2 regions of the Sphingobium sp. LMA1-1-1.1 genome follow, and region 1 is predicted to be linked to the other one. Evidence: predicted binding sites of a transcription regulator. Region 1 holds the regulator's gene; the other holds the start of a gene.
The links. The regulator LexA, encoded in region 1, represses DNA repair genes until DNA is damaged. The targets are predictions, from matches to a motif close to GTTCCNCNCTTGTTCT.

Region 1 (5,038 bases):
CTCGGCGCCTTCGGCAATTTCGTTAAGCGTCCTGGCACGCGGCTTGAGCGCGGGCATGGCCTCTGTGAGCAGCTTCTCTCCGCTCTCGGGCAGAGCCATGTTCAGCCTCGCCGCGACCCTGGGAGCAACCAGCGCGGCAAGGCGCGCATCGTCCGCCTCACGCAGATAATGGCCGTTCAGATTTTCGAGCTTCTTGATGTCGAAGCGAGAGGGCGAGCGGCCGACGCCTGTGATATCAAAGAGTTCCACGGCGCGTTGGCGGGAGATGATCTCCTCGTCGCCATGGCCCCAGCCCAGCCTCAACAGATAGTTGAGCACCGCCTCGGGGAGCATTCCCATCTCGTCGCGATAGGCGTCGACGCCCAGCGCACCATGTCGCTTCGACAGCTTTGCGCCGTCGGAACCGTGGATCAGCGGGATATGGGCGTAGACGGGTTCTTCCCAATTCATCGCCTTTATGATGCCTAGCTGGCGGAATGCATTGTTGAGGTGATCGTCGCCGCGAATGACGTGGGTGACGCCCATATCATGATCGTCGACCACGACGGCCAGCATATAGGTGGGCGTCCCGTCCGACCGTAGCAGGATCATGTCGTCCAGTTCCGCATTCTGTACGACGACGCGGCCCTGCACGGCATCCTCGATCACCGTCTCGCCTTCGCGGGGCGCCTTCAGGCGGATGACGAAGGGCGCACCTTCGGGCGCTTCCGAAGGATCGCGGTCACGCCAGCGCCCGTCATAGCGCATCGGCTGCCTGGCGGCACGCTGCTGTTCGCGCAGCTCGGCCAATTCCTCGGCCGTCGCATAGCAGCGATAGGCATGGCCTGCCGCAAGCATCTGGTTCGCCACTTCGGCATGGCGCGGCGCGCGTTCGAATTGGAAGACTGCTGGTTCATCCCCGCTCAGGCCGAGCCATTCCAGGCCATCGAAGATCGCGGCGACCGCTTCCTCCGTCGAACGGGTCCGGTCGGTATCCTCTATCCGCAGCAGGAACTTGCCGCCGTGGTGGCGGGCGAACAGCCAGTTGAACAGCGCGGTGCGCGCGCCGCCAATGTGAAGAAAACCTGTGGGCGAAGGCGCAAAACGGGTTACTACCTGCTTGTTCAATCCCGTAGCACTCACCGCTTCATTCCCTGACATTTGCCCAGATATCCACCCGACCTATCCATGATCGCGACGCCCCCTAGCATGGCTTTCGAGCCACGACAAACCTCCGTTGCCACTTGGGTTGGAGGGAGGATGGCGCCGCTCTGGCGCCCGCTGGAACTGTGGCTGGAGGAAGAGCGCGAGCGGTTGCCGCTTTGGGTCCCCGTGGCATTGGCGGCGGGCATAGCCGCCTGGTTCGTTCTGTCCAACCGGCTGGATTGGCTTGCTTTCTGCTGCGTGATGCTGGGAGTCGCCTTCACTGCGCTGCTTTTGCCACCGGGTGGCCGGACGCGTCAGGCGCTCGTCGCTGGCAGCCTGCTGGCCTGCGCTGGTTGCCTGCTGGTCTGGGGCAAGGCCATGGTGGTGGGATCGCCTCCTCTGGCCCGCCCTGTCGTCCTCACGCTGAAGGGAGAAGTCCAATCCGTTCATAGATTGCCTGCTCAGCACATGAGTCGGCTTTTGATCCGGCCGATCGGCATGCCGGCGCTGCCCGCCCTGGTACGCATCAATCTTGACGAGTCCTCGACGCCGGCTGGACTGGGTGAGGGGGCCGTCGTGGCCGTCCGTACCAGGCTGATGCCGCCAGCGCCGCCCAGCTTGCCGGGTGGCTATGATTTTGCGCGCCGGGCCTATTTCGATGGTATCGGCGCAACGGGCCGTGCGCTGCCGCCCATCACGATCCTGCGGCCCGCCACCACAGGTCCGCGCCTGAGAACGCGTTTGTTCGAGCACATTCTGACGCGCGTTCCCGGCCAGGGGGCCGGCATTGCCGCTGCCCTGGCCACGGGTGATCAGGGCGCGATCATGCAAGCCGATGCGGAGGCGATGCGGCGGAGCGGCCTTGCGCATCTCCTGTCGATCAGCGGCCTGCATGTGACGGCACTGATCGGTGTGGTGATCTTTTTGCTGATGCGGCTGATGGCGCTCAGCCGCCGGGCAGCGCTCGATTGGCCGCTGATGCTCCTTGCGGCGGGCGGTGGGGCTTTGGCCGGCCTCGGCTATACGATCCTGACCGGCGCCGAAGTGCCGACCGTGCGGTCCTGCATCGCTGCCCTGCTGGTGCTCGGAGGACTGGCGATGGGGCGGGATGCGATCACCCTCCGCCTGGTCGCGGCCGGGGCGCTGGTCGTGCTCGCCATATGGCCCGAAGCATTGATGGGACCGAGTTTCCAGATGAGCTTCGCCGCCGTGGTCGCTCTGGTTTCACTGGGCGAGCATCCCGCTTTCCGACGCTTTGCAGCCGGGCGCGACGAGGCGGCATGGCGCCGGCTGGGGCGCAGTCTTGCGGGCATGTTGCTTACGGGTCTGGTGGTCGAACTGGTGCTCGCGCCGATCGCTCTGTTCCATTTCCACAAGGCGGGCATGATGGGATCGGTCGCCAATCTGGTCGCGATACCTCTTACCACTCTGGTCGTCATGCCGCTGGAAGCGCTGGCCTTGCTGTTCGATCTGGGCGGGTGGGGCGCGCCCTTCTGGTGGCTTGCTGCGCGGGCGTTGGATCTGCTGCTGCTGGTGGCCCATGGCGTAGCATCCAGCCCTTGGGCAGTGATGTTGACGCCCGCCCAATCCGGCGCTGTTTTCGGCCTCGTGATGCTCGGCATGCTGTGGTGCCTCCTATGGCGGAGTCACTGGCGCTGGGCTGGCCTGATGCCCGTTGCCGCAGGCGTAACCATGATCCTCGCGACCCCGATGCCTGGCATATTGATCAGCAGCGATGGCCGCCACGTCGCGGTTCGCACCGCAAGTGGCATGGCGATACTGCGGGCACGGGCCGGAAGTTACACACGCGACATGCTGGCGGAAAGCGCTGGTTACGGTGGCGCGTTGGAAGCACTGCCGACGTTGCCCCAGGCACATTGTTCGCTTGATCTCTGCGCCGTCCGCCTGGTGGGCGGGGGACGTAAGTGGAACCTTTTGCTCACTCGGAGCAATGTAAATATCGACCATGCGATATTGGCGCGGGATTGCGCCAATGCCGATATCGTCGTCAGCGACCGTAGACTGCCAGGTGCCTGCCGTCCTCGCTGGCTGAAGGTGGATAGGCGATTCCTCGCTCAGACCGGGGGGCTGGCCATCGATCTGGACCATGGTACCGTGCGCAGCGCGAAAATGCGGAACGACGGGCATCCGTGGATTGCGCGACCTTCCGTTTGGCCGCGCCGATCCGGAGGCGGTCAGTTATAGCGTCGCAGCAGCCCGGCCAACTTGCCCTGAATGCGAACCTGACGCGGGTCGTAGATCTGCGGTTCATAGGCACTATTGGCAGGATCGAGTCTGACTTTGGGCCCCTCTCGCCGGAAATATTTGAGCGTCGCTTCATTTTCATCGATCAGAGCGACGACAATCTGCCCCTCCCGCGCGACTTCGGTACGCTGGATAAGCGCGAAATCGCCGTCGAGTATGCCTGCCTCGACCATGGAGTCCCCTGCGACTTCCAGCGCATAATGATCCCCGGTCCCAAGCAGCGCCGCGGGTACGGAGAGCATATTCTGTCCCTCCAATGCCTCTATCGGAACACCGGCCGCGATGCGGCCATGCAGGGGAATCTCCAATATGTCATTGGCGACGATCGGTGGTTTGCTCAAGGCAGGAGCAGTTGTCACCGGCGCCTTGGCAGGCACGACCAGCCTGGGCGCGCGATGCATGGCATCGGGCAGCTTGAGCACTTCAAGAGCGCGGGCACGATTGGGCAGGCGGCGGATGAAGCCGCGCTCCTCCAGCGCATTGATCAGGCGATGGATGCCGGATTTCGACCGCAGGTCCAGCGCTTCCTTCATCTCCTCGAAAGAAGGAGATACGCCTCCCTCTTCCAGCCGGATCTGAATGAAGCTCAGCAATTCCTGTTGCTTGGGTGTCAACATTTCGCCTGCCCTTCTTTGGAACGGATAGGGAACGCATAGGAAACGGAACGGGGCAAGTCAAGCGCCTAACGGTTCGCCGCGTTTAAGGGAACGTGCCGGCCGCCGGGCCGTTTTCAAGCCTGCCTTCGCCGAAGAAGGTGAATAGGAGAGTAAGATGGCCAACCAGAACAACCAGGGCGGCGATCAACGTCGCGATCAGCAGGGCGGCGACCGTGCCAATCAGGGTGGACGCCAGCAACAGCAGGAAGACCGGCAGGGCCAAATGGGTGATGAGCGCCGTCAGGACAAGTCGCCCGGCAAGCAGCAGCGCTGAACATTCATCAGCTTCGCACTGGAAGGGGTCGCATGGCGACCCCTTTCCTTATGCAAGGCCCTTATATTAGGGGAAGCACCGTGACGGGATCGCCTGCCGCCACCGGAGCGGAGCCTCCGGGACGCAGGATGAGGCAGTCCGCCATGGCCAGGGCGGCGGTGGCGGCGCTGTCCTGCGACGTCACCGAAACGATGCCGGCTTCGGTGCGGAAGGCGCGAAGATAGTCGTCCCGTTCCCCCGTGGCGGGTAGCGATGCTGCCAATGTCGCGACCGCGGTGCGCGGCAGGGGCGATGCCGCGCCCATCATGTGGCGGACCAGCGGCAGCAGGAACAGCGTCGCGGTTACGAAGGCTGATACCGGATTGCCCGGCAGGCCCAGGAAAATGGCGGAATCCAATGTCCCTGCCATCAGCGGCTTGCCCGGCCGCATGCGAATTTTCCAGAAATCGAGCGAGCCGCCAGCCTGGGCGAAGGCTGGACGGACCACATCATGGTCGCCGACCGACGCGCCGCCGGTCGAAACGATGATGTCGGCATCGGCGGCACGGGCAAAGGCCTGGGCCATGCCGGGCAGATCATCTCGCACGATCCCCAGGTCGATGATGTCGCAGGGGAGGCTCGCAAGCAGGGCTGCCAGCATAGGTGCGTTAGATGACGGAAGCTGGCCTGGCTGCGTCGACGCGCCGGGCGGCACCAGTTCATTGCCGGTGGAGATCAA
Region 2 (5,038 bases), on a different contig from region 1:
TCGGATGAAGCCGCTGGATGCGCGCCCGGCCCGCCCTGATCGACAGCCGGTCGACCAGGGCGGAGACGCTTTCCTCGCGACGTGCTTCTCCACCCTCCAGCGCCAGTTGCGTCGGCGCCATCGGTTCTGTCTGCGGCACCGTGAGGCGCAACATGTCGAAACCGAAACCGGGATCGAGCGGATCGGACAGCGCATCGATCCGTTCCTGCACCAATCGCATGATCGCAGGCGCATCGCGCACCGGCAGGCCCGTTTCCACCCGCAATGGAAAGGCAAGGCCATCGCTGCGAAAGAACAGCGCCTCGAAGCGCCGCCCCCCCTGGCCGCGTTCGCTAAGGCGATCCCCCGCCTCGGCCGCCATCTCCTCCAGCGTCCTGAGGGCAAAGGCGGTGCTGCCCATGGGTTCGGCAAAACGCCGCTCGATCCGGATCGCCGGGCGCAACTGCCGGGGCGCGAGCGGCCGCCGGCCAAGGCCGAGCAGGTTATTCAGCGCATCCACAGCCTCCTCGCCGAAGCGCGACGCCAGCACCGCCGCCGGTCGCGCTGCCAGATCGCCCACGGTACGAAGCCCCGCGCGACGCAGCGCCACCGCGCTTCCCTCCTCCAGCCGCAATGCCTCCACCGGCAGGCGTCGCAGCGCCGCATCCTCATCCGCCGTCGCCCCGACCGGAAAACGGCACAGGGCGTGCGCACCCTCCGCCGTTCCGGCAAGGGCATGACGCACCCGCATGCCATGGCGCTCCAGCCGTTTTGTCGCTTCGCGCGCCAACATCTCCTCACCGCCCCAGAGATGCGCACAGCCGGTAATGTCGAGCATCAGGCCGAAGGGCGAATCCAGCGCCGCCACCGGCGTATAGCGGGCGCAACCGTCGCACAGCCGCTCCAGCCAATCCTGATCGCCATGGGGATCGGCATCGAACACGCGCAGATCGGGCTCGCGCGCACGCGCATCGGCCAGCGTCATGCCGGGCGTCAGGCCCAGTGCCAGGGCATCCGCGTCGAGCGTCGCGAGCCGCATCGCGCCGCGCACCTGCTCAACGACGACGCCCGGCCCTTCGCCCTGCGCCGTCCAGAGATCAGGCCGCGCGATCCGCAGCCGGTCGATCGGCAGGAACGGGAACCACAGCGCCAGATAGCGGCGCCTGCCGATCTCGTCCTGCGCCGTCCTTTCCGCCTGCATCCTGCCCGCTGCCATTCCGTTCCCAGGCATCCTGTTCCCAAGCGCCCTTTCCAAGGTCATGGCGTTCATCGCGCCCACCTCCACTCTGTTCAAACATGCCCAGGCCATTGTTCCAGACCAGCCGCCAGCCAAGCCCATCCCGCCCCGCCCGCCGCCGCATCAGATACAGGTCGAAGGCGCTTCTTCCCGGCCCGCCTCCCGGCAAGGTCGGTGAGGGCGCCGCCGCCACGCGCCAGCGCGTGTCCGCTGCGCTGGGCACTGGGTCGCCGCCCACGCGCAGCATGAAGGCCGTGACGCCGGATGCCTCCGCCGCCAGCGCCAGCCGTCGGCTGGCCGTCAGGTCGAGCAAAGGCGCCGGACCGCGCAATTCCACCACCAGCGATCCCAAGGCGGGGCAACGCAGCGCATCGACCGCCGCCCGCAACAGCATGGCATCATCGGCCATCATGCCGATCAGCAGCCGCGACGGATCAATGCCCAATGCCGCCAATCCGGGGCCATAGAGCATCCCTCCGGATCGACCGGCCGCCGCCGTGCGCAGCCAGAGCAAAGGCGCTTCTCCTGCCGCCAACCTCGCGAGGATGGAGGCCAGGCCTGCCGCCGCCGCCATTTCCTCCGTCGCGGCGAAGAATTCATGCACCCGGCCCCGCGCCAAACCTCCATCCAGCGCCTGGTCGAGCGGGGCATATCCGGTTTCCACGCGCGCATGCGGCTGCGCGGCTGGAACGCTCTCCAGCGATGCGATATGCCGCCTGAGGGCAGCAAGGGTCTTCACCGACTCAGCCATATAATGTTCCCTATTTGTTCTTTTCGTCCCGATGACGCGTCCTGTCAATCGGGCGCGCAAGGGACGAGCCGGAAAGATGCGGGCGACGGACGATGCAGCCGCGCGGCGCTTATGGGAATGTGCCCACCCTATGCCATGAGGCCAGGCTCCGGCAGGTCATGCCTTGGCCGAAAGAGCGCTCAGTTCCTCCAGGTCCAGGTCGCGCTCCAGTTCCTGAAGCGTCTTTTCGTCAATCTCTCCGGTCCGGTGGAGGCGCAGCAATTCCGCCCGACCCGCGGCGATCGCCTTCAGCACCAGATCGAAATGAGCGTGGAGCGTCTCCGAAAACTGTTCCTCTTGCCCGGCATAGTCGGCCGACAATTCGGCATGGCGCCGATACCGTTCGAGCAGCCTTGGATGAAGCAGCGTGCCCTCCGCATCATAGGCGTGCCGCTCCACGACGCCGACCTGCGCCTGTGCTATGGCGGCTTCGGCCTCGCTCATCGTCATGCGCGGGCGGTCGCTTTCCGGTTCCTCCAGCTTCACCAGCCGGATCACGGCGCCCAGCGTCGTTCCCTGCAGCAGCACGGTGCCGATGATGACAGCGAAAGACGCCGTCAGGATGAAGTCGCGGCCGGGGAAGTCCGCCGGGACGCTGAGCGCCACGGCCAGCGTCACCACCCCGCGCATCCCCGCCCAGCTCAATATGGTGGCCGCCCGGAACCCCATAGGGCGATAACCGCACAGGCCGGTCGCCCTCAGCCCGGCGATCACCGCGTCCGATCCGAAAACCCAGAGGAAACGGGCGACGGTCAGCGCCGCCAGGATCGCCAGGACAGGCAATGCCATCTCGTCCAGCACCACCCCGAAACCGCCCACGCGTTCGATCACGTCGCGCAGCGACGATCCGATGAGGAGGAACACAAAGGCCTCCATCAGGAAGATCATCACCGCCCAGAAGGCCGTGCCGTTCATCCTGACCATGGCAGGGAAGACGACATGCTGGTACCAGCCGCAGATAAGGCCGGTGGTGACCGTCGCGATCACGCCCGAGACATGGATGGATTCCGCCAGCAGATAGGATGCCCATGGCGCCAGCAGCGAGGAAGCGATCATCAGATATTTGTCGTCCAGCCGCTTGACCGCCAGCACCCAGAGCGCACCGACGGCGATGCCGATCAGCGCGCCGCCCGCGGCCAGGATGACGAAGCTCTGCAAGGCGTCGACCATGCTGAAGGCGCCAGTGGCTACCGCAGCTATAGCGAAGCGGAAGAGCACCAGCCCCGTGGCGTCGTTGAACAGGCTTTCCCCTTCCAGCAGGATGGAGAGGCGGCGGGGCAGATGGACACGCTGCAACACGGCGCGGGCGGACACGGCGTCAGGCGGCGAGACAATGGCGCCCAGGGCCGCGCAGGCTGCCCAGGGCAGGCCCGGCACCAGCCAGTGCGCAACCACGGCCACGACGACCGTGGTGAAGACCACCGCCCCCAGGGCAAGCGCCATTATGCCGAACATATGCCGCCGAAGGTGCCGCAGCGCGATGAACCAGGCGCCATCCATCAACAGCGGCGGCAGGAAGATCACGAGCACCAGTTGCGGGTCGAGCGAGATCACCGGCAAGCCCGGCAAAAAGGCGAACAGCGCGCCCCCGGCCAGCAGCGCGACGGCCGGCGGCAGGCCCAGCCTGTTGGCCGCATAATGCAGGACGATGATCGCCAGCAGCATCACGATCACCAGTTCGAACATCTCCATCGGGTGCATATCTCCCTCTTCCAAGCGGGCTGGATAGCCGCTGGCGGACCCCGGACCAAGCGGGCGGCGATCAAGACCCCTATGAAAAGCGCCACAGTCCATCCAGAAAGGCAATATATGCAATCAATGCGTGGAGTGGTCCTGCCCCATGACGGAGAAAAAACTGCCCTGGTGGCGCGGCGCCGCCATTTACCAGATCTATCCCCGCAGCTTCGCCGATTCCAATGGTGACGGCATAGGCGACCTTCCGGGCATCACCGCGCATCTGCCCTATGTCGCATCGCTTGGGGTGGATGCCATCTGGCTTTCTCCCTTCTTCAAGAGCCCCATGCGCGATTTCGGCTATGACGTGTCGGACTATTGCGATGTCGACCCGATCTTCGGCACGCTTGCGGATTTCGACGCCCTGGTGGCACGGGCGCATGAACTGGGCCTGCGCATCATCGTCGATCAGGTCTGGGCGCATACGTCCGATGAGCACCCCTGGTTCGTCGAAAGCCGCTCAAGCCGCGACAATGCCAGGGCGGACTGGTATGTCTGGGCCGATCCAAAGCCGGATGGAACGCCGCCCAACAACTGGCAGTCGGTTTTCGGAGGCCCGGCCTGGACCTGGGATGCGCGGCGCGGCCAATATTATATGCACCAGTTCCTGACGCAGCAGCCGCAACTGCACCTGCATCATCCTCAGGTGCAGGAAAGCGTGTTCGACATCATCCGCTTCTGGCTGGACCGGGGCGTCGACGGTTTTCGTATCGACGCGATCAACCATTCGATGCACGACCCGGGACTGCGCGACAACCCGCCCGCCCCCGAAGACGGCAAGGTCCGCACGCGCCCCTTTGATTTCCAGATCAAGAAATACAGCCAGAGCCATCCCGACATTCCGCTGTTTCTGGAAAAGGTCCGGAAAGTCTTCGACGAATATGAAGACCGCTTTACCGTGGCCGAAGTCGGCGGCGAAAACAGCGACATCGAAATGAAGACCTTCACCCAGGGGAATAGCCGGCTGAACACCGCTTATGGCTTCGATTTTCTCTATGCGCCGGACCTGAGCGCCGATTTCCTGAGGGCGGCGCTTGTCAAATGGCCAGCCCAGACTCATGCGGGCTGGCCAAGTTGGGCGTTCGAAAATCACGATGCTCCCCGCGCCGTCTCGCGTTGGGCCAAGGGCTTGGATGCGGAAGCCTATTGCCGGATGAAGATACTGCTGCTGGCCTGTCTGCGCGGCAATATCTTCCTTTATTATGGCGAGGAGCTGGGGCTGCCGCAGGTCAACATCGCCTTCGAAGATCTGCAGGATCCCGAAGCCATCGCCAACTGGCCGATGACCCTATCCCGCG

Region 2: a site for LexA is predicted at 1,973-1,988, ahead of MRBLMA1_RS00375 (ImuA family protein). Genes of this name have one in related genera too.

What each region holds. Positions count from the first base shown of each region.
Region 1 is NZ_JBEGHS010000023.1:15,064-20,101, reverse strand. Features, by position in the region: gene gltX (glutamate--tRNA ligase) at 1-1,140, opposite strand, end outside; gene MRBLMA1_RS11630 (ComEC/Rec2 family competence protein) at 1,240-3,330, shown strand; gene lexA (transcriptional repressor LexA) at 3,321-4,007, opposite strand; gene MRBLMA1_RS11620 (hypothetical protein) at 4,162-4,320, shown strand; gene glp (gephyrin-like molybdotransferase Glp) at 4,382-5,038, opposite strand, start outside.
Region 2 is NZ_JBEGHS010000001.1:61,685-66,722, reverse strand. Features, by position in the region: gene MRBLMA1_RS00380 (Y-family DNA polymerase) at 1-1,180, opposite strand, end outside; gene MRBLMA1_RS00375 (ImuA family protein) at 1,077-1,967, opposite strand; gene MRBLMA1_RS00370 (Na+/H+ antiporter) at 2,124-3,707, opposite strand; gene MRBLMA1_RS00365 (alpha-amylase family glycosyl hydrolase) at 3,847-5,038, shown strand, end outside.